DNA from 3 places in the Paenibacillus sp. B01 genome. Region 3 is predicted to be linked to each of the others. Evidence: riboswitches for the same ligand, from Rfam matches in the RefSeq annotation. Region 3 holds a riboswitch; each other region holds the start of a gene.
What was found. Region 3 has a riboswitch for cyclic di-AMP ahead of GE073_RS00140 (resuscitation-promoting factor). Riboswitches for the same ligand answer to the same signal wherever they lie in the genome.
Positions count from the first base shown of each region.

Region 1: linked by a shared signal. The riboswitch ahead of GE073_RS05245 (C40 family peptidase) and the one ahead of GE073_RS00140 (resuscitation-promoting factor) in region 3 are both predicted to bind cyclic di-AMP.
Region 2: linked by a shared signal. The riboswitch ahead of GE073_RS21890 (hypothetical protein) and the one ahead of GE073_RS00140 (resuscitation-promoting factor) in region 3 are both predicted to bind cyclic di-AMP.

Region 1 is NZ_CP045802.1:1,192,207-1,199,189, reverse strand. It holds gene GE073_RS05260 (DUF5693 family protein) at 1-1,472, opposite strand, end outside; gene GE073_RS05255 (response regulator transcription factor) at 1,974-2,678, opposite strand; gene GE073_RS05250 (cation diffusion facilitator family transporter) at 2,808-3,719, shown strand; gene GE073_RS05245 (C40 family peptidase) at 3,773-4,180, opposite strand; cyclic di-AMP (ydaO/yuaA leader) riboswitch at 4,217-4,353, opposite strand; gene GE073_RS05240 (M56 family metallopeptidase) at 4,486-5,340, opposite strand; gene GE073_RS05235 (BlaI/MecI/CopY family transcriptional regulator) at 5,333-5,773, opposite strand; gene qoxD (cytochrome aa3 quinol oxidase subunit IV) at 5,845-6,165, opposite strand; gene qoxC (cytochrome aa3 quinol oxidase subunit III) at 6,158-6,781, opposite strand; gene qoxB (cytochrome aa3 quinol oxidase subunit I) at 6,792-6,983, opposite strand, start outside.
Region 2 is NZ_CP045802.1:5,101,250-5,108,232, forward strand. It holds gene uvsE (UV DNA damage repair endonuclease UvsE) at 1-629, opposite strand, end outside; gene GE073_RS21875 (hypothetical protein) at 626-943, opposite strand; gene GE073_RS21880 (D-alanine--D-alanine ligase) at 1,022-2,149, opposite strand; gene GE073_RS21885 (amidase domain-containing protein) at 2,237-3,355, opposite strand; cyclic di-AMP (ydaO/yuaA leader) riboswitch at 3,564-3,755, shown strand; gene GE073_RS21890 (hypothetical protein) at 3,761-4,351, shown strand; gene GE073_RS21895 (dicarboxylate/amino acid:cation symporter) at 4,509-5,879, opposite strand; gene GE073_RS21900 (IclR family transcriptional regulator) at 6,130-6,900, opposite strand.
Region 3 is NZ_CP045802.1:23,611-30,593, forward strand. It holds gene GE073_RS00115 (tRNA1(Val) (adenine(37)-N6)-methyltransferase) at 1-496, shown strand, start outside; gene rsmI (16S rRNA (cytidine(1402)-2'-O)-methyltransferase) at 462-1,331, shown strand; gene GE073_RS00125 (AbrB/MazE/SpoVT family DNA-binding domain-containing protein) at 1,440-1,694, opposite strand; gene GE073_RS00130 (HD domain-containing protein) at 1,970-3,286, shown strand; gene GE073_RS00135 (TatD family hydrolase) at 3,300-4,073, shown strand; cyclic di-AMP (ydaO/yuaA leader) riboswitch at 4,254-4,476, shown strand; gene GE073_RS00140 (resuscitation-promoting factor) at 4,714-5,868, shown strand; gene rnmV (ribonuclease M5) at 6,016-6,564, shown strand; gene rsmA (16S rRNA (adenine(1518)-N(6)/adenine(1519)-N(6))-dimethyltransferase RsmA) at 6,561-6,983, shown strand, end outside.

The DNA of each region.
Region 1 (6,983 bases), 1.2 Mb from region 3:
AGGGATAATATTATAAACAAGGACATGGCAATCAACAGACGATAGCCTGATGACCAGTTAACCTCGTTTTTTTGATTTGCACCACTCTTTTTGAAAGTAAGGTGCCCGTTACCGATTGAGCTTCCTCGCCCCCAGTAAGATCGAATACGTTTTAATGACCATATTAGAGCAAGCGTAGGCGCGCTAATTCCTGCTCCTAAAGCGAGTCCCAGGTCTAGCCATGTAGTGGAAATGAAATATAGTCCCACACTACCAATGAGACCTGCGAGAAAAGCAGGAAGATACATGTTTGAAACAAATGTACCGAGTAGAAGAGCCATCAGCGCGATAGCCCCAATGGAGACTAATATTTTTATCCATTTATACGATATAGGAGGATGAACAGAAAACATTTTAGCTTCACCTGGCGGAAATCCAAACATTCTTAATGTTTCAACCACACCGTTTTTGCCTACCAATGTCTTGTATACATTCTCCACTGAATCGGTAATAGAAGCTTTAGCAGTGTCTTTAATTGCCATCCCATTGATATAAAACATACGAATATTACGATCTTTTGCTGCAAGCAAAAAACGGTCGGTGATAGCTTCCGGTTTCATTCTCGCCGCATCTTTTTCGGATAATGACAATAAACGAACGACATTATAATTGGTTAAACGAGCAAGTGCATTAAATCCCAATTCCGGTTTGTTTAAATTTTCGATCGTTGCCAGTCCAATACCGTGTTTATTTAATAACGATGCAAAATTTTCAATACTCTTGTTTTTGTTTATGATATTATCCCCATAACCTTTAACAGCGTCACCTTCAAACAGTATCCGATTGACTCCTAGATTTTGAAACTTCGCCAGCATCCTCTCAGTCTCGACCGGATTGTAAGGTCTGTCGCGGTCAGATAGCCTCGGCATGATTTTAAACCCTTCATTGAGGAGTTGTTCAATTGCTATTGGATCGGGCTCCATTGTCTTAAGTGTGGCGTTTTCTATAGGGGTCTCCAACATAAGCCCTGTTTTCCCGCCATGCATCCAGGTACGAACAACTATACCCTCTTTATCGAATCTGTATTTAATCATGAACGTAAGTTGCCTGGCTTCTTCGGATCCCTCAAATAACAAATAAGTAAAATTTTGATTATGATTTGGGGGGTTACCCTTTAATTGATTCGCCTCTTGTTCTGTATACAGTACTAAACGTCCAGCTGTTGCTAGGTCCGATAATGTACTCTCTGAAACAACCATTGTTGTAATTCCAGCTCGTTTCAGCACAAGGAGTTGTGATTTTAAGTAATCGTCTTTTCTAGCTTGATAGGAACTAATTGTCACCAAATCACGATAATCAAACAGATATTCGATCTGTCTAGATGTACGCTCCATTTGCATCCGTGAAATACCAAACGGAATCGCAGCGACGACTCCTAATAAGGTTAGAATCCACAGCCATTTTTGAACATTCTGATTTCTGCCAGTTTGCACAGAAGTATCTCTCCTTACTTAACGTTCAATCATCCAGTAGAATAATTGTAACATATGAGAATGTATTCATACAAATGAGTAAAAATTGGCGATAAGCCCGATGGAGATGTGCAGAGGGTATCCCATTATTGTAGTGGCTACGGATGGAGCTAAGCTATGGTAAACGGTATCAATCGAGGAGTGGGTACCTGTTGTGTGGATGTGGGAGTAATTAGCGAAGCCAGAATTTCAACTGCTCTACAGAGCGATTGTCGCGCTGCACCAAGCCGGAATCTTCACCCCCTTTAGCGGTCAGCATCATCCCGTCCATCCCAACTCAAAAATAAGAAGAATACGTCTACCGTCATCAAATCTTATTACACGTTGCGTTTTTATGATCACTTATCCTTGTCCCCTTTGTCCATATACGAGATTACTGCCCACTTGCGGGTTTGATCTAGGATAATTGCCACAAAAGCAATCAAATAATAATAAATCACGCTTATCGCCCCTAAACGAGTGTTATTTCATGAACTTATAACCAACCCCCCAGACCGTTACGATCATTGCAGCCGCATCTGGCGAAAAATGATTTAACTTTTCTCGAATCCGTTTTACGTGTGTATCAACGGTCCGTACATCATATCTGTACTCATAATGCCAAACATCGGCAAGCAGTTCTTCGCGCGAAAATACTTTATCAGGTCTTCTTGATAAATAATGCAGCAAATCAAACTCTTTCGGTGTCAAGAGCACTTCTTGCCCGGCAGCCCTCACACGTCGTGCATCTCCCTCAATCACTAAGAACGGATAGACAACATTCTTTTCTAATTGTTTAACGGGAAACTCATGACCTGAAGATCGTTTCAGAACCGCTCTAACTCGATATATCACTTCACGCGGACTAAAGGGCTTTACAACATAATCATCCGCCCCGGCTTTAAATGCTTTTAATCGACTGTCCTCTTCCCCTTTAGCTGTCAACATAATGATCGGGGTATTCTTCATCCTTCGCAAATGGCTGCATACTTTAATTCCATCCATTCCAGGAATCATGACATCAAGTAAAATAATATCATACCTGTCCTCAGTGGCCATTTGGAGTGCAGTTTGGCCATCCACTGCTTCCCTTACGATGTATCCCTCCTTCTGAAGGTACATTCGGAGAACTCGTCTGATTCGTTCCTCATCGTCAACGACAAGAACTGTTAAGGATTGTCCGTACATGTTATGCCCCTTCCGACTTTCTAAGTAATAAATAATCATATATTCATATGATGGACAGTAATGCTGAATAGACCCAATTCTCGTTGGGTATATTATTTCTAAACATGCTATTGAGAGAGGTGGATACCTATGGGTCACTCCCATGATCATGCTGGACATGCTCACGGCCCAGCCAATTATAATAAAGCTTTTCTCATTGGTATTATATTGAACACTGCCTTTGTGATTACCGAAGCGACCTACGGTGTATTAAGCCATTCTCTTGCTTTAATCGCGGATGCCGGCCATAATCTAAGCGATGTCCTTGCCCTTGTTCTTTCTTGGATCGCAAGTTTGCTTGCCAAAAAAGAACCATCAAAACGTCGAACCTACGGTTATAGACGTTCTTCCATCCTAGCGGCCTTATTCAATGCGATTTTTTTATTAGTCGCTATTGGCGCAATTGCCTGGGAGGCTTTGCAACGCTTTGGTGATCCGGCGCCCGTAACTGGAAACACGGTTATCTGGGTTGCCACAGTAGGCATTATTATAAACACATTTACTGCACTCATGTTCCTTAGCGGCAGCAAGGGAGATATCAATATCCGCGGCGCATTCCTACATATGGCGGCTGATGCAGGTGTATCTCTAGGTGTCGTTATTGCCGGATTCGTTATATTGTGGACCAACTGGCTTTGGCTTGATCCGGTAATAAGCCTCGTCATTGTACTTGTTATATTCATAAGTACGTGGGGGTTATTAAAAGAATCGTTTAATCTGTCCTTAGATGCGGTGCCCAGTGGAATTAACTACTCACTCGTGAAGGAATATTTCGATAGGATTCCTTCCGTCATCAATACGCACGATCTTCACATTTGGGGAATAAGCACGACAGAAAATGCTTTAACAGTGCATCTGATCGTTTCAGATTCAATTAATCGGGATGAACTTATGAAGCGATGCTCAGCGGATTTACATGAAAAATTTAATATTGACCATGCCACGATTCAGTTGGAATCCAGCCTGTATGACTGCCCTCTAGCTCCAGATCACGTAATATAAGTAGAAATAAAAATGCAGTTCTTCGTTCGCGCCGAAGAACTGCATTTCTGCCATTATGTGGAGGAAATGACCCGGCGTGCGGTGACATAACGGGATTCATAATAGGAATCACTCATCTTGCTCACGATGACTCCTTTACTGCTGGATGAGTGAGCAAATTTCCCTCCGCCTAAATAAATACCAGCGTGAGAAATCCCCTTTCCACTCGTATTAAAAAACACAAGATCACCCTGTTTTAGGTCCTCTTTAGCAACCTCAACGCCTTCTTTAGCTTGCGTTTGAGAAGTTCGTGGCAGTTTAATCTCATACTGCTTGAATATATATATTATAAATCCCGAACAGTCAAAACCAGCTGAGCTCGTCCCTCCCCATTTATAAGGAACCCCAAGCACTTCATCAACTGCATCTTGCAAATCCCCTTCTGCAGCGAATGTTTGCTGCCCTCCAAAAATCAATGCCATACAAATTGCAATTACTGATAATGCCTTCTGCAATGCCCTTTCTCCCTTCGCAGCCTACCGAGTTAGCTTAAGGGTTCGGTTGAAGGTACCCTATAATTCCAAAGAATTAATTCACCCACATTATTAATGGTTCCCCGGCTTCTCAGATACTGAGAATTAAGCATTAATTATTCTACGATATGTAGTTTAATTCGATCTAATTCCCCCCTTTTCCTTTCTACTTATGATTAGAATCCTTTCATTTTCGTCAATCCAGATCAGAACCTGTCAGATTCTTGTCGGACTCTTAAGGTTCTGCTCCTAATCTAGACATGACTCAAAAAAGGGATGATCAACACTATAATCAAGACAGGTATTGATAACATCATTTGCCTTTTAGTAACGATCGTTATCTGCAAGCTACTCGAAGGATCTAAAATCTGTTTAATCCTGAAGTTCACGGCATCTTCAGCAAAATAAACTGTACCTTTCGTTGCTACTGTTTGGTTCTGGTGGTGAAGTAAAACTAGCAGCGCATTCCCCAGTGGCTTCGCACTGTTCATTTGACGCATCGCATATCGGTCTGCCATTAATTCCATCCATACGGAGTAATATTTCACCAAAGCCTCGATAACGGGCAAATACATAAAGCTCTTCCTAGTAAGCGTTAGTATAAGGTTTTGCAAGGGATGATAAAAACGACAGTGGTAAACTTCATGCCAAATGATGGCTTGAAGTTCATTTTTCCCAAGCACTTCAATTGCTCCGGTCGATAATACGATTTTCGGTTTCAATGCGCCCACCGCCATGGCAACAAAGGAGGGGGTCGATATGACAGTAATCCTCATATTTTCCTCAGGGAATAAAGCTTGCCACTCTCTGGACAACTCATGATTCGAGAATCTTCTCATTGATAATTCCAGGCGAAAATGTAACACTGCTTGTGAAATCAGATGGTAAAAGAATACTGCCGAAGAGTATAGGATAAGTCCATTAAAAAGTCTTTCATAAAGCATATGGTTGCTGAAAATATCAAACATAACCTGCCCTATCCAGTGTAACAAATCCGTGCTTTCCGGAACGTCTCGCAGCTGATGAAGTACACTAGATCCCATCTGATAGACCACCCAACCCACAATACAGAAAAGCAGGATCAAAATGTTTCTCGGTTTCTTAATCATGATTACCTTCATTCCTGTCGTCGAGTTCACTTAGCTTATCACGTAGTTTGTCTATTAATAGTGAATCCACCTGGTCAATACGATCCAGAAAATGACTTACGATCAGCGCATCAAAATCCTGAAATAGCCCTTCAGTAACGGCTTTGGTTTGTTCCATAATAAACTGGTCCTTATTTTGTACTGGATAAAAAAAGGTCAATTTATTCCGTCCGCCGCCACTCGTTTCTTTTCGAAGATGTCCCTTTTCCGCTAAACGAATCATGACCGTCATTACGGCAGTTAAGGAGATGGGATCTTCTTGGTTTATAATTTCATGCAATTGTTTGATGGTCAGTTTCTCTTTCTGCCAAATAATCTCCATAATCTTGGCTTCAAGTGAGCCAAAAAATCGATGCAAGCCTTCTTCATTAACGTTGTATTTATTTATTCGCAATTCTCTTTTCCTCCCGAACAGCTTTCTCTCATTTTAGCATGTCCAGTTGGATAGACAAAGAGCCGGGTAATTTAAGAGTGTCCTGAGGCTAGTACCCATACCGAACCTGCAACGACTGTGATCGCAATAAAGACTGCGAATAAAATCGTGCTGGTTTGTATCTTGCTATTTGCGCTTTCCGTTATATGCATGAACATCAATAACTGAAGAGCGGCTTGCAAGAATGCAAAACTATAAATGATGACCAGAATCGTTGAAGTAGAAAAACTCGATCCGAACGTAACAATTAAAGCAAGTACAGTAAGTAAAATTGAGAACAAATAGCCAATTAAGTGGCTCCACGGAAAACCTTTGTGAACCTTTATTGATGCTACAGCCTTCTCATTATCCATTGTTCACCATTCCTGTCAGGTAGACTCCTGTGAATATGAATATCCACACCACATCAAGAAAGTGCCAATATAAGCTTGAAATAAATACTTTGGATGAGGTTTCGGGTGTCAGTCCCTTTCTCCACAGTTGCAATAGTATGAGTATCATCCAGCCTATACCGAAAGTAACATGTACGCCATGCGTGCCGGCAAGAACAAAAAATGCAGACCAGAATGCACTGGTACCCAGTGTGGCGCCTTCATGAATATAGTTGACGAATTCATAAATCTCGTATCCTAAAAAACCAGCCCCCAGGCCAAGGGTTACCAGCAGCCATGCAACCAAGCCTTTTAAGTTCTGTTTACGCATTTGATGGATCGCTAAACCGCATGTAAAGCTGCTTGTAAGCAGCAGAAACGTTTGAATGAATACCCCTTTCATTTCAAACAGTTCTGAAGCTGTAGGACCATTTGCTGTTCGATCGGTCAACACAGCATACGTTGCGAATAAGGTAGCAAATAGTGCGATCTCAGCCCCAAGAAAGATCCAAAATCCAAGTATATTAAGCCTGCTTGTTTCCGATTGATATTCTAACGGCCCTACTTGCTGACCGTTTGAGTGCTCCGTTGATCCCATGGAAATCCCCCTATCTTTGATGATCGCGTTCAATTTCCTCCACGCTGACATAATAACCCTTATCAAAATCACACGATCGTAGAATCATCACTACGACGACACCAAGTGCACCTGCAATCGCCATCCAAAACCATTCAAACACAAGTCCAAAACCGCTTATAAAGAAAAAGATACTCATGACAAATGGTTTGCCTGAGTTACT
Region 2 (6,983 bases), 5.1 Mb from region 3:
ACCGGATTGCCCGTCTGCTCGGCGATGTCCAGCGTCTCGCGCGCGGTGAACGTCTTGTCGTCGTTCTCGAGCGTCACGCGCCCGCGCAGGGCGGACCCGAGCTCGCCGAACTGGCGGACGAAGCGCTCTCCCGACAAGGCCTTGTCGCCGTAGGCGCCGCCGACGTGGATGTTGCATTTAGCCCGCTCGTCCAGCCCCATCGCCTCCAGCATGCGGACATGATGCTCCATGTCGCGGATCGAGCTGCGCAGCACCTCCGGCCGCGGCGTGCTGAACACGCAGAAGTGGTCGGGATGGAAGCTGACGCGCATGCCGTGCTTCCGCACGAACGCGCCGATGTCGGCGAACGCCGGAGCAAGCGCCGGATACGGGTCCCAGCCGCTCAGCGCTTCATGCGTGGCGAGCGGGATGAGCTTGGAGGAGAACCGGTACAGGTGGATGTCCGAATAGCGGTTGTTGTTCAGGATGCGCAGCGTGCTGCGCAGATTGTTTTCGGCGATGCGCTCCAGCCTGGCGAGGCCGGCCTCCCGGTCGCCCAGCTTGGCGAAGTTCGTGTAGGTCATCGTGCGCGACGGGGAGGCGTTCTCCAGCAGCAGGCTCATCGCGACAAAGCCGAAGCGGACGATCATCCCCGCTCTCCGAAGAACATCTCATGCGCGAGGTTCGTCTGGACGCGCGACTCTTCCTCGGTCAGCTTGCGCACCAGCTCCATCTCGACCTGGGTGACCTCCTGGCCCTGGAAGTTGATCTCCGCGATGGAGGCGAGGATGCGCACGATCGCGATCGCGCGGTTGTCCGGCGTGTACGCGATCACCTTCTGGCCGGTCGGAAAGACGCGGAAGCCGCTCTTGACCATCTTGCCCTTGCCGTATTCCAGCAGCTCGTACAGCTCCTGCTCGGACTTGAATTTGCAGACGGAATTGAACTCGGTGGCGAAGCCCATCGCTTGTCCCTCCTCTTTATGTAAAAAAGCGCCTCCCCAGAGCAGGGCTCTGCCTGGGGAAAGCACGCTTGCTGCGGCTCAGCCGCCGTAGTGGATCTTCTGCTTGTCGGCGTGGCGCGCCAGCGCCAGCTCGATCAGCGTGTCGAGCAGCTCGCGGTACGGCATTCCGGTTTCCTTCCACATGAGCGGGTACATGCTGTACGGCGTGAAGCCCGGCATCGTGTTCACCTCGTTGATGAGCAGCTGGCCGTCGCTCCTCCGAAGGAAGAAGTCGACGCGCGACAGGCCCGAGCCGTCGATCGCCAGATAGGCGCGGATCGCCATCTCGCGCACCGCCTCGGCCGTCTCGGCCGGCAGGTCGGCCGGAATCTGCATGATGCTCGTGCCGTCGACGTACTTGGCGTTGTAGTCGTAGAAGTCCGCGCCGCTGATGACCTCGCCGGGCACGGATGCCCGCGGCTCGTCGTTGCCGAGCACGCTGACCTCGATCTCGCGCGCGTCGACGAACTCCTCGACGACGACCTTGCGGTCGTAGCGCAGCGCCAGCTCGACGGCGGCGATCAGCTCCTCGCGGTTTTTCGCCTTGGAGATGCCGACGCTGCTGCCGAGGTTCGCCGGCTTGACGAAGCACGGATAGCCGAGCGCGACCTCGATCTCCATGACGAAGAACGTATGGTCCTTCTCCCACTGCGTGCGGTTGAAGCTGCGGTAGATGCACTGCGGCAGCCCTTCATGGGCGAACACTTTTTTCATCGTGATTTTGTCCATGCCGACCGCCGAGGCGAGCACGCCCGCGCCGACGTACGGGATGTTGGCCATCTCGAGCAGCCCCTGGATCGTGCCGTCCTCGCCGAAGGTGCCGTGCAGCAGCGGGAAGATGACGTCGACCGCCTTCTCCGGCGCGGCGGCGGCGGCCGCCGCCTGCAGCGCCGACTCGCCGGCCGGCGCAGGGGCCAGGCCGCGGAATACCGGCGCGAGCGCCAGGCTGCTGTCGCCGCCTTCCAGCTTCAGCTGCTCCACGCTGTCCGGAGCCGCGAGCAGCACGCCTGCCGAGCGCCATTCGCCCGTTTTGGTGATGTAGAAGGGCTGAATCTCGTATTTGCCGAAATCGAACGCCCCCATGACCGCCAGCGCCGTCTGCAGCGACACCTCATGCTCCCCCGACTTGCCTCCGTAGACCAGTCCGACGCGAATCTTCTCTCCCATGATGTTAGCCCTCCGGTACCCTCTAGAAATTAGGATGCCAACAACCGGGTCCGCCCATGCGGACCGGCTGCCGGCATCCTGGCCGTGCTACATGCTGTCGCTCAAATGATAGAACCGGTAGCGGGTCTGCTCCGTCCACGCGTACGAATCCTTGTAGTCCCAGTAGCGGTGGCGGCTCGGCACCGTATTGGCGTTGACGAGCGGCATGCCGTCCCCGTCGAACGCCGTCACGACCGTCGTATGCTGGAAGCGGCCGTCGCCGTTCCAGTCGTAGGTGATCACGTCGCCGAGCTCCAGCTCCGCCGCGCTCTCCACCGGCGTCGCCCGCATGCCGGACGAGCGCGGAAAGCTCAAGTAGAGCTGGAACGCGTTGGACACGGCCCAGCTGTAGCTCCACTGCTCCTGGCCGCCCGTCCGTCCCTTGTACCACCAGCCGGATTCCCTTTTCCCAGTATAGTTCATCGGCGCTTCCCCTGCAAAGACGCACTGCGACACATAATTGGTGCAGTTGACCTCGAATTCCTCGTAAGCGGGATTCGGCTCGTTCCACCACTGGTCCGCGTAGGCCGCGACCAGCTCGCGCCGGTACCGGGCGGCGCGGGAGCGGGTGTTGATGCGCGGAACGACGCCATAGTTAAGGAAAGGACGCGGCGCGCCGGGCGGCTGGATGCCGCTGCCGCCGCCGTTGCCGTAGGAGCGGTGCTCGGCGAGCGCGCTGTCCGCCGCGGCATGGCCGTAGCGCGGCCGCCGCTCGCCGACGAGCGGCTCGACCCGCGTCAGCCGCCAGCTCCCGTCCGCGCCGGCCGGTGCGAGCCATATCCGCTCGCGCTCGATCCGCTCCTCCGTATACTGGCGGCCTTTGTGCTGGACATGCCGCTTCAGATGCAGCTGGAGCACGACCGACACCTCCGCGCCGGATTCGTTGACCTTGACCAGCGCGGCCCGCGTCTCGCATTGGGAGGTGAGCAGATCCCGCTCCTCGGCCCGCTCTCGCTGCCGCTGGAGCCGGTGCAGCAGGCGCAGCCGATGGTCCGCGTCCGTCATGATTCCGGCGAGCGCGCTGTCGCGCAGCTCCACCTCGGCCTGGTTGCAGGCCTGCACATAATGCTGCACGGCGCCGCGCCAGCCTGCGGGCGGCTCGCTCCGTCGCTCCTCCCCGCCGGCATCGGCTTGCGGAGGCCTTTTTCCCACCTTGATCCGCGCCATCCTTCCCCATCCTCTCCGAAGCGCTATTTCTCCATCTTAATTTCCATCCTATGACGGATGCGCTCCGGATTATGATCCTTTTCCATGAGAGCGCTTTAGAGCGACGATGGGTCCGCATGGACGAGTTCCCGACAGCATTTCATCGAATTTTCGCTAAATATAGCCTTTTACAAGACAGGCCGGCCTGAAGTATGATAAAGTTCAGCACATTTCTATTCTGCTGAATTCCACGAAAGTGGAAGCGGGGGAACCAACCGCAGGCGCCTTGTCGCGCCTGCCGGGGTGAATCCGGCGCGCACCCGACGCGCGGCTGCCGAAGCCGCCGCGGACTGCGCCTGGTAGGGCTACTCTCTTGGCCCGAATCCGTCAGCTAACCCCGTAAGCAACCAAAGGAGAGGTTCGACCATGTCTTTGCAGGAACGCTTCACCGGCGGTCCGGAGCCGAGACGGCTGCGAGCCGTCCACCGCTCCGCCGCCTGTTGCGCCGAGCAGGAAATCGCCTGCTCCGCCTCGCTGCCGCTTCCGGTCGTACTGGATGCGTCCGAGGTCATCGAGGAGGCGGGGCACGACGCCCGCCACGCTGCTCTTCTGGTCGAGGAGCCGCTCGCTCCCGACCGCCGCATCCGCCGCATCGACCTGTTCATCAGCCGCACCACGGCGATGCTTGCAGGCGGCAGCGGCGACTATCTGGTCGCGCTTCATCTTTATGCAGGCTCAAGCCTGCACCGTGCCGTCGTCACGATGTCCTACTCCGAGGCTCCCGCCGACTGGCAGAGCTGGAGCGGCTGGTTCCAATCGTTCGTCGGCGTTCCGAGCGACGAGGTCATGTCGGTGCTCTATTATGACGCCGAGTGGATCAGCGATCATCGGGACCGTCTTTTGCGCAAGGCTCTGGAGCCCGGCTCCAGAGAAGCGATGCCCTTTCCCGCCACCGCCTTCTGGAGAAGGCACTACCTCATCGAATCTTCCGACATCCATATCCAGCACTCGATGTAATCCAGGCAACCCGCTGATCCCTGCCGCATGATCCGCTCATGCAGGAAGCCCCCGAAGGGCCATGTCCCTCGGGGGCTTCGCTGCGTTCATGGGGTTGAAAACAGGGACGAAGCGGAGCCGGCTCCGCTTCGTCCCGTTCATTCCGCTGCGCCCTGCTTTACGCGTGGCTCAGCTCCAGCTCCTCTTCCTCGTCGCGGTTGTAGCTCTCGCGGTCGAACTCGTCTTCCGACACGGCGACGAGCAGCGACGACACGGTCGTGCCGGTCGCGTTGACCGCCGTGCGGCCCATGTCGACGACGGCGTCGATCGCGAGCACGAGGCCGAGCCCTTCCAGCGGCAGGCCGAGCGCGGTCAGGACGACCGTCGTCGAGATCGACGCCGGTCCCGGCACGCCGGCGACGCCGATCGAGGAGATCGTGCTGACGAGCACGATCAGGATGTAGTCGGAGATGCCGAGCGGCACGCCGTACACCTCGGCGACGAAGATCGCCACGACCGCCGGCCAGACGCCGCCGCAGCCGTTCATGTTCATCGTCGCGCCGAGCGGCGCGACGAAGCTGGCGATGCGCGGCGACACGCGCAGCCGCTTGGTGATGACCTCCAGGTTGACCGGCAGCGTCGCGTAGCTGCTGCGCGTCGTGAAGGCGACGGCGATCGTCGGGTAGATCTTGCGCAGGAACTTGAACGGATTGAGCTTCGCCCAGAACGTGACGAGCGAGCCGAACGTCAGGATGAAGTGCAGCAGCAGCGCGACATACGTCGCGAGAATGAGGCTGATGAGCGGCTTGAGCGTATCGAAGCCGTAGCGCGCGGCCATCGAGCCGATCAGCGCATACACGCCGTATGGCGTCAGGCGGATGATGTACTTGGTCACCTGGTTCATGACCTGCTTGAGCGATTCGATGACTTGGCGCACCGGCTCGGCCGCCTCCGGCTTGCGCGAGCTGAGCTGCACGATGGCGACGGCGATGAAGATCGCGAAGATCAGCACCGGCACGACCTTGGCGTCGGCCATGTCGCCGATCGGGTTGGACGGCACGAGGTTCAGGATGACCTCGGAGAACGTCGGAATCGTCCGCGCCTCATACCCTTCCGGCGTCTCCTGGGCGATGCCCGAGCCCGGGTTGAACGCCAGCGCCACGAGCAGGCCGATCAGCGCTGCCACGCCGGTCGTGCCGATGAAGAGCAGGATCGTCTTGGTGCCGATCTTGCGCAGCTGCCCGAGGCTCGAGATCGACGAGATGCTGGAGACGACCAGCACGGCGACGAGCGGGATGACGAGCATTTTGATGAGGTTGACGTAAATGGAGCCGAGCGTGCTGATGCTCGTGGCGTCGATCTCCAAGGAGTTCAGCGTCACGCCGACGACGAGGCCTATGCCGAGCGCGAGCAGCACCCGATAGCCGAAGCCGACGCGGCGCCGCGCCAGCCAGACGAGCAGTCCGATGACGATGAGGGAGACAAGCAGGCTGATCCAGTTCGTCTGGAACGCATGCACGAGGTTGTTGTTTTCAGGCAATGAGTCCATCCCCTTCATATCCTAGTGATTTACTATGCTATAGTATACTAGCGAGGTTGACTTCTTATGTCAACGTTTATTTAGCCCGTGAATAATAATTGGCATGAAGCTTCGACGCCTCCAGCTCGCCGAATCAAGGCACTCCAAGCTCCCGCGCCAAAAAACCCGCAGAGCCCGGCGCCTTCACAGGCCGCCTCTGCGGGTAATAGGAAACCGGATCGGCGCCGCATCCCTGTGCAGACGCCATAATCGAGGGCGCTCAGCCCGGCAGCATCGCGCCCATGCGCGTCGCCGACTGGACGACGAGCGCCGACTGCTCGCGTATGATGGCCGGCGTGAAGCGCGCGGCCGGTCCCGATACGGACAGCGCCGCCGCCAGCCGACCGCTGCGGTCGAACACCGGAGCCGACAGCGCCGCCGCTCCCGGCTCGCGCTCCTCCATGCTCGTCGCGTAGCCGAGCCGACGGATCTCCTCCAGCTGCTCGCGGAACGACTGCGGGTCGATTCCTTGCGGCAGCGCCTCCAAGGACATCATCTGCGCCGCCAGCGCCGGCTCGGCAAAAGCGATGAGCACCTTGCTCGAGGCTCCGACGTACAGCGGCAGCCGCACGCCGACCGGCGCCACGCGCCGGATCGCCTGGTTGCTCTGCACGGCCTGGATGCGGATCCGCTCGCTGCCGTCCCGCACGTACAGGCTCACCGTCTCCCCGAGCGTGTCGCGCAGCCTCTCCATCTCCGGCAGGCAGATGACCGCCGGGTCGCCCGACCGCGACCGATGCGCCGACAGCTCCCAGATGCGCATGCCGAGCCGGTAGCGCTCGGAGCTGCGGTCGCGCTCGAGGAAGCCCTTGTCCTCCAGCGTCGCCAGCATCCGGTGTACGGTGCTCTTGTGCAGCCCGACCCGCTCCGCGATCTCGGTCATCGGCAGGTCGCTCTCCGTCGTAAAGCAGAGCAGGATATCCAGCGCCCTCTCGACGGCCCTTACATTCGATTTTCCATCCTCGGCCTTGCCGCTACGGGACGGTTCCATGCGCTCACCTGCTTTCTTTCCGGGGCGGAGAAGGCCATGACGCTCCTCCGTTCTCATTGAGAATCATTATCATTATAGGGGAG
Region 3 (6,983 bases):
CCGCATCGTCGAAGGCGATCTGCGGCAGCTGGCCAAGCCGCTCGGCTACGGCAGCTACGACGCGGTGACGATCAACCCGCCCTATCTGCCTCCGGCCAGCGGCGACCGCAACGAAAATCCGCATGTGGCGGCGGCACGCCATGAGATGAACGGCACGCTGGAAGAAATCGTCGAGCAATGCGCGCGGCTGCTGCGGACCGGCGGCCGAGTCTCGATGGTGCATCGTCCGGGACGGCTGATCGAGATCGTCTCCGCCATGACCCGTCATAAGCTGGAGCCGAAGCGGCTCCGCTTCGTCCATCCCCATGCCGGCTCGGAGGCCAATATGGTGCTGATCGAGGCGGTGCGCGGCGGGCGCCCGTCCGTGCGCCTGCTTCCGCCGTTGATCGTGTACAAGGACGACGGGAGTTACAGCGAGGAGATCATGGAGATTTATTTTCAACAAGGAAGGGGAAAGCCGGATGCAGCTGCAGAAGAGCTTCGAACCGACGGATAAAGGAACGCTGTACCTGGTGGCGACGCCGATCGGCAATCTGGAGGACATGACGATGCGGGCGATCCGCATCCTCAAGGAAGCCGCGCTGATCGCGGCGGAGGATACGAGGCAGACGCGAAAGCTGCTCAGCCGCTTCGAGATCGAAAACCGCCTGGTCAGCTATCACGAGCACAACAAGGCCAGCAGCGGCCCGGAGCTGCTGCGGCTGTTGGAGGAAGGGAGCAGCATCGCGCTGGTCAGCGATGCCGGCATGCCGGCCATATCCGATCCGGGGGCCGATCTCGCCCGCGACGCGGCTGCCCGGGGCATCCCGGTCGTGCCGGTGCCGGGAGCGAACGCTGCCTTGTCGGCGCTCGTCATGTCGGGCTTGCCTACGGAGCGCTTCACCTTCGCCGGATTTCCACCGCGGGACAAGAAGTCGCTGGAGAAATGGCTGGAGCCGCTGAAGGCGCTGCCGGGCACGCTGCTGCTGTACGAATCGCCTCATCGCATCCGCAAGACGCTGCCCGTGCTGCTTGAGCGTCTCGGCGACCGGGAGGCCGCGATGATCCGCGAGCTGACCAAGCGCCATGAGGAGGCGGCGCGGGGCAGGCTGTCCGAGCTGATCGCGCATCTGGAGGAGCATGAGCCGCTGGGCGAATACTGCCTCGTCATCGCCGAAGGGGAGCCGGTAGAAGCGGTAGCCGGTACGCCATGGTGGCAGGCGCTCGAGCTGGAGCGGCATGTCGAGCATTACGAGCGTCTCGGCCAGGACCGCAAGGAGGCCATCAAGCTGGCGGCCGCCGATCGGGGCCTGTCCAAGCGCGAGGTCTATAATGAAGTCATGCGTAAATAAAAAAGGACCTTCCTGAACCGCGAACGGTTCAGGAAGGCAAGGAAGGAGTATAAAAAGGTTAGAAATACCTTGGGTTAAGTTGCTAAAACCTAGTATACCTGATTTATTCTATTTTGTCACAGGGGAAGGCATTTCAGACAGGCAGGAATTGCAGACGATCTTTCCTTTGAAATAAGCGACGTTTTCCGCATTGCCGCAGAAGATGCAGGCAGGCTCGTATTTCTTGAGCATGATGCGCTCTCCATCCACGTAGATCTCCAGGGCGTCCTTTTCTCCGATTCCGAGGGTGCGGCGCAGTTCGATCGGGATGACGACGCGTCCAAGCTCATCGACTTTACGTACAATTCCGGTAGACTTCATCATAGGGCAACTTAACCCCTTTCTAAGTTTCATGTATCGTCATGATTCGACAAAAAGCTACTTTTTATGATCCCTATCATACCAACCATTCCCAAAACAGTCAACCTGCCATTTTGGCCGCGATTCGCGGTGTAATAAGGCATGACAGGCGCTACAAGGGGTTCTAACCTAGGTAATCTTACTATAAGCAAGATTCAATTGGAAATATATTTGCGACATTATTCGACAAAAACCTGGGTTTTTTGTCGAAACTATGAACAGAAAGCAGGGTGGGGACAATGACGAGGCTGGAAGAGGAAAAAGTATTCAAGGATCCTGTCCATAAATACATCTACGTGCAAGATCAACTGATCTGGGACCTGATCGATACGCCGGAGTTTCAGCGGCTGCGGAGAATCCGCCAGCTCGGCACGACCTACCTGACCTTTCACGGAGCGGAGCATAGCCGGTTCAGCCATTCCCTCGGCGTGTACGAGATCACCCGCCGCATCATCTCGCAATTCGAACGGAGCGAGTACCCGGACTGGCCGAGGGAGGAGAAGCTGCTCTGCCTGTGCGCGGCTTTGCTGCATGATCTCGGCCATGGACCGTTCTCCCACTCGATCGAAGAAGTCATGGAGTTCGACCATGAGGAATGGAGCTGCCATATAATAGAGGGAAAGACGGAAGTGAACCGTCTTCTGAGCACGGTGGAGCCCGATTTTCCGCGCAAGGTCGCTTCTGTGATCCGCAAGAATTACGAAAAGCCGATCGTCGTCAATCTCGTCTCGAGCCAGATGGATGCGGATCGGATGGATTATCTGCTGAGGGACGCTTACTTTACCGGCGCGAACTACGGCATGTTCGATCTGGATCGGATTCTGCGCGTGCTGCGGCCTCATCAGGGCCGGATTGTCGTCAAGGGCAGCGGGATGCATGCCGTGGAGGATTATCTCATGAGCCGGTATCAGATGTACTGGCAGGTGTATTTCCATCCGGTGACCCGCAGCTCGGAGATCATCCTCCGCAAGATCCTGCTCCGTGCGCAGGAGCTGTGCCGCTCGGGCTATCCGTTCAGGTGGATCCCGGATCCGATCGTCAAGCTGTTCCAAGGAAGGCTCGACGTCGTCTCCTACTTGAAGCTCGACGAGGCGCTCGTGCAGACGGCGTTCGCGGCATGGACGGAGGAGGAGGACAAGCTGCTGGCGCAGCTGTGCTCCCGGTTTCTACATCGCAGATTGTACAAATATATAACCTTCGAAAAAGAGCATGAATCAGAGGCGCAGCTCTGCTTCGAGGAGCTGGCGGCGGCCGGAATGGACCCGGGGTATGAGCTCGAAATTGATTTTCCTTACGATCTTCCTTATCATGTGTATCGTTCGGCGGCCGAGGGCTTGACCGAAGGCGGAAGAGGCAAGCCTCCGATCCTGCTGCTCGAGCCGAGCGGAGCGGTGACGGAGATCTCGCTGCGTTCCGATGTCGTTCCTTCCATTACAGGCATGCACCGGGGCCATTACCGTCTTTATTATGATGAAGAAGCAGCCGGACGGATCCGGCAGAAGCTGCAGCCGCGGACGCGGGCCCGGCTGGGCTTGGAGCGAGGCGGCGAGGCATGAAAGGAGTCGAACCATGAAAGGAATCATCGACACGCACACCCATATGGACTCACCTAAATTCGACAACGACCGCGCCGAGGCGATCCAGCGCGCGCGGGAAGCAGGCGTGGAGCTGATGTTCAATGTCGGCTTCAATCGGGAAACGATCCCGACGACGCTGGAGCTTGCCGAAACGTATCCGTTCGTGTATGCCATCGTCGGCTGGCATCCGACCGACACGGCCGATCTGCGCGAGGGCGATCTCGCCTGGGTCGAGTCGCTGATGAGCCATCCGAAGGTCGTCGCGCTCGGAGAGATCGGGCTCGACTATTATTGGGACACCTCTCCGAAGGAGGTTCAGCAGCAGGCGTTCCGCGACCAGATCGCGATCGCCAAGCGATGCCGCAAGCCGATCGTCATCCATAATCGAGACGCCCATGAGGATGTCGTCCGCATCCTGCGGGAGGAGAAGGCGGCCGAGGTCGGAGGCATCATGCACTGCTACTCCGGCAGCTGGGAAACGGCGAAGCAATGCCTCGACATGAACTTCTACATTTCCTTCGGCGGGCCGGTCACCTTCAAAAATGCAAGGGTTCCCAAAGAGGTGCTCGCGCAAGTGCCGCTGGATCGATTGCTCCTTGAAACGGACTCTCCATACCTCGCTCCGCACCCCCATCGGGGCAAGCGAAACGAGTCCTCGTTCGTCACGCTCGTAGCCGAAACGGCGGCGGAAATAAAAGGAAGAACTGTTGAAGAAATCGTTTCCATCACCTCTGCAAATGCAAGAAAATGTTTCCAAATTTCTTAAAACGACGTGATTTCGGCTGAAAAAAGGCTTCCAGACGAGAGAAATTGATCTTTCCTTGGTGAAAACGCCTGCCATCGCCAGAAAACCCTCGATTTTGGGTCTCAAAGGATTTTATCGTGTCTTTACAATCGCTTGAAGGAAACGGTATGATTCAACACAGAGCTTTGAGTGATGCAGGATTTTCATCATTCGCTTAATCTCCCCGGACGGGGAGAGCGGGGGAACCATCGCAGCAGAAGGGACGCAAGCCGTACATACCGAAGGGTTGACGCTTGACCGCCAGACAAGCTGTGCTTTTCCAGGGGTGAATTCGCCGGGACCACGAGCAGGGTCCTTGAGCCGATAGGGCAGCTCTCTTGCCCGAACCCGTCAGCTAACCTCGTAAGCGCATATAAGAGAGATCAACCTCGTGCTCCACTTCCACCTGATCGTGACCAACCCGGGAAGCCACGAAACAGATCCTCTGTCGACGGCTTCTTTTTGTTTGAATAATGAATTATACGTCGACATAGGGTTAACGGTGGAGGTGAGGCGAGGCGGCCAGCGGCGTGCTGCTCGGCACGTACAAAACCAAATAGTCGCGTCTTGAATTATCATGCGTAACACGAGGCGGCGGGGCTATGTAAGGAGGACCGAAGAAGTGGGCGCTATCCCTTTAAAGGAAACCCATGTACAACGATCATCCAGCAAGTCTTTCCAATGGCGATGGAAGCATGACAACCTGCGTTTGATTGTCCTTAGCATAACGATCTCACTCGCAATGACTTTCATGTTTTTGGTATTGCTGAAAGGGACGTCGGAAAAAAGCGTCTCTCTGGTGTTGAACGGGCAAGAAAAAATCATAAGCACGAGCCATTCCTCGCTCCAGCAGCTGCTGGAGGAGCAGGCGATCGCGGTCGGACCGTATGACGAGCTGTCCATCCCGCTCGGCGCCGCGCTCCAGGAAGGCGACCGCATCGTGATCGACCAGGCGGTGCCGGTGACGATTCTTGCCGACGGCAAGACCTTGCAGGTCAATACCACCAAAAAGACCGTGGAAGCGGCGATCGGGGAATCCAATATTGCCGTACGGGAGCAGGATAAAGTATTCCCAAGCTCCGAAAGCAAGCTGAAAGCCAACATGACGATCCGCGTCATGAGAATCGACAAGCAGCAAGTCAAGACCACGCACGACATTCCGTTCACCGTTGTCCGCAAGCAGGACGCTACCTTGGAAAAGGGGCAGCTCAAAATGGTGAAGGCCGGCCAGAACGGCCAACTCGTCAAAACCTTCGAAAAGGTGTACCAGGACGGCAAACTGGTCACACAGACTCTGCTCGCCAAATCCATGGAAAAACCAGCCGTCAGCAAAATCGTGGCGGTGGGAACCAAGGAAAAGCCTAAACCGAAGCCGGCGGTCCTGACCGCGGCATCCTCATCTCCAACTACTGCTCTGACCAAATCCGGTCTCAATCTCAAAGCCAAGAAAGTGCTCACTAACGTTACCCTGACCGCGTATACCGCCGGATTCGCCTCGACAGGCAAATCCAAGGGCGATCCCGGTTACGGCATCACCGCCTCCGGAGCCAAAGTTTCCGAAGGGCGCACCATTGCAGTCGACCCGGATGTCATCCCGATGGGATGGTGGGTGTATATAGAAGGGATCGGCTTCCGCCGCGCCGAAGATACGGGCGGAGCGATCAACGGCAAAAAAATCGATGTGTTCTACGAAAGTGAATCCTACGTGAAGAAATTCGGCAAGAAGCGCGGCTATACGGTCTATGTCCTTGGACCGACCAAGCCGAAGCTGAGCTGATCTTTTGCGAGCGGGCCCGCTGTCTTTCAGCGGCCCGTTTTGGGCGTTTATAAGGGATATGCGAGGAGTAAGCGGCATCGAAAGGGTTAAAGCTAGTCGTAATCTTTTACCCTGTCGCAAGCAAGCGGAATCAAAGGAGACAAGCCAGTGATCAAGGAAATCATCGTGGTGGAGGGCAAGGACGATACGGCGGCGATCAAGCGGGCCGTCGAGGCCGATACGATCGAGACGAACGGCTCGGCCATCGGCGAGGAGGTGCTGCGCCGGATCGAGCTGGCGATGGAGCGGAGGGGCGTCATCATCTTCACCGACCCCGACCATGCCGGCGAGCGCATCCGCAAAATCGTCTCGCAGCGGATCCCGGGCTGCAAGCATGCGTTCCTGCCCCAGGAGGACGCCCTCTACCGCGGCGACATCGGCGTCGAGAACGCTTCGCCGGAGGCGGTGCGGCGCGCGCTTGCGACCGTGCGCACGGAAGGAGCGGCGGGCGAGGCGGAAATCACCCATGCCGATCTGATGGAGGCGGGGCTGCTCGTCCATCCGGATGCCGCGCGGCGCCGGCTGCTCATGGGCAATCGGCTCGGCATCGGCTATTGCAACGGCAAGCAGTTCATGAAGCGCTGCGCAAGCTTCCGGATCAGCCGGAAGGAATTCCGCGAGGCGCTGGAGCAGATGAAGGAGGAAATCGGATCATGACCGATGTAGCGACACCGAGAAGGACGAAGGAAATCATCGAGCGGCACGGATTCTCCTTCAAGAAGAGCCTGGGCCAGAACTTCCTGATCGACCCGAACATCCTGAACAAGATCGTGTCGGCCGCAGGGCTCGACAAGACGAAAGGCGCGCTCGAGATCGGTCCCGGCATCGGCGCCCTGACCGAGCAGCTCGCCCGCCAGGCGAAAGCGGTCGCCGCGGTTGAGATCGACCAGCGCCTCATCCCGATCCTGCAGGAGGTGCTCGGAGCGGAGGAGCATGTCTCGGTCGTGCATGCCGACGTGCTGGAGCTCGACCTGCAGCAGCTGTTCCGCGACAAGTTCGCGGAGACGAGCGCGGTCAGCGTCGTCGCCAACCTGCCCTATTACGTGACGACGCCGATTCTGATGAAGCTGCTCGAG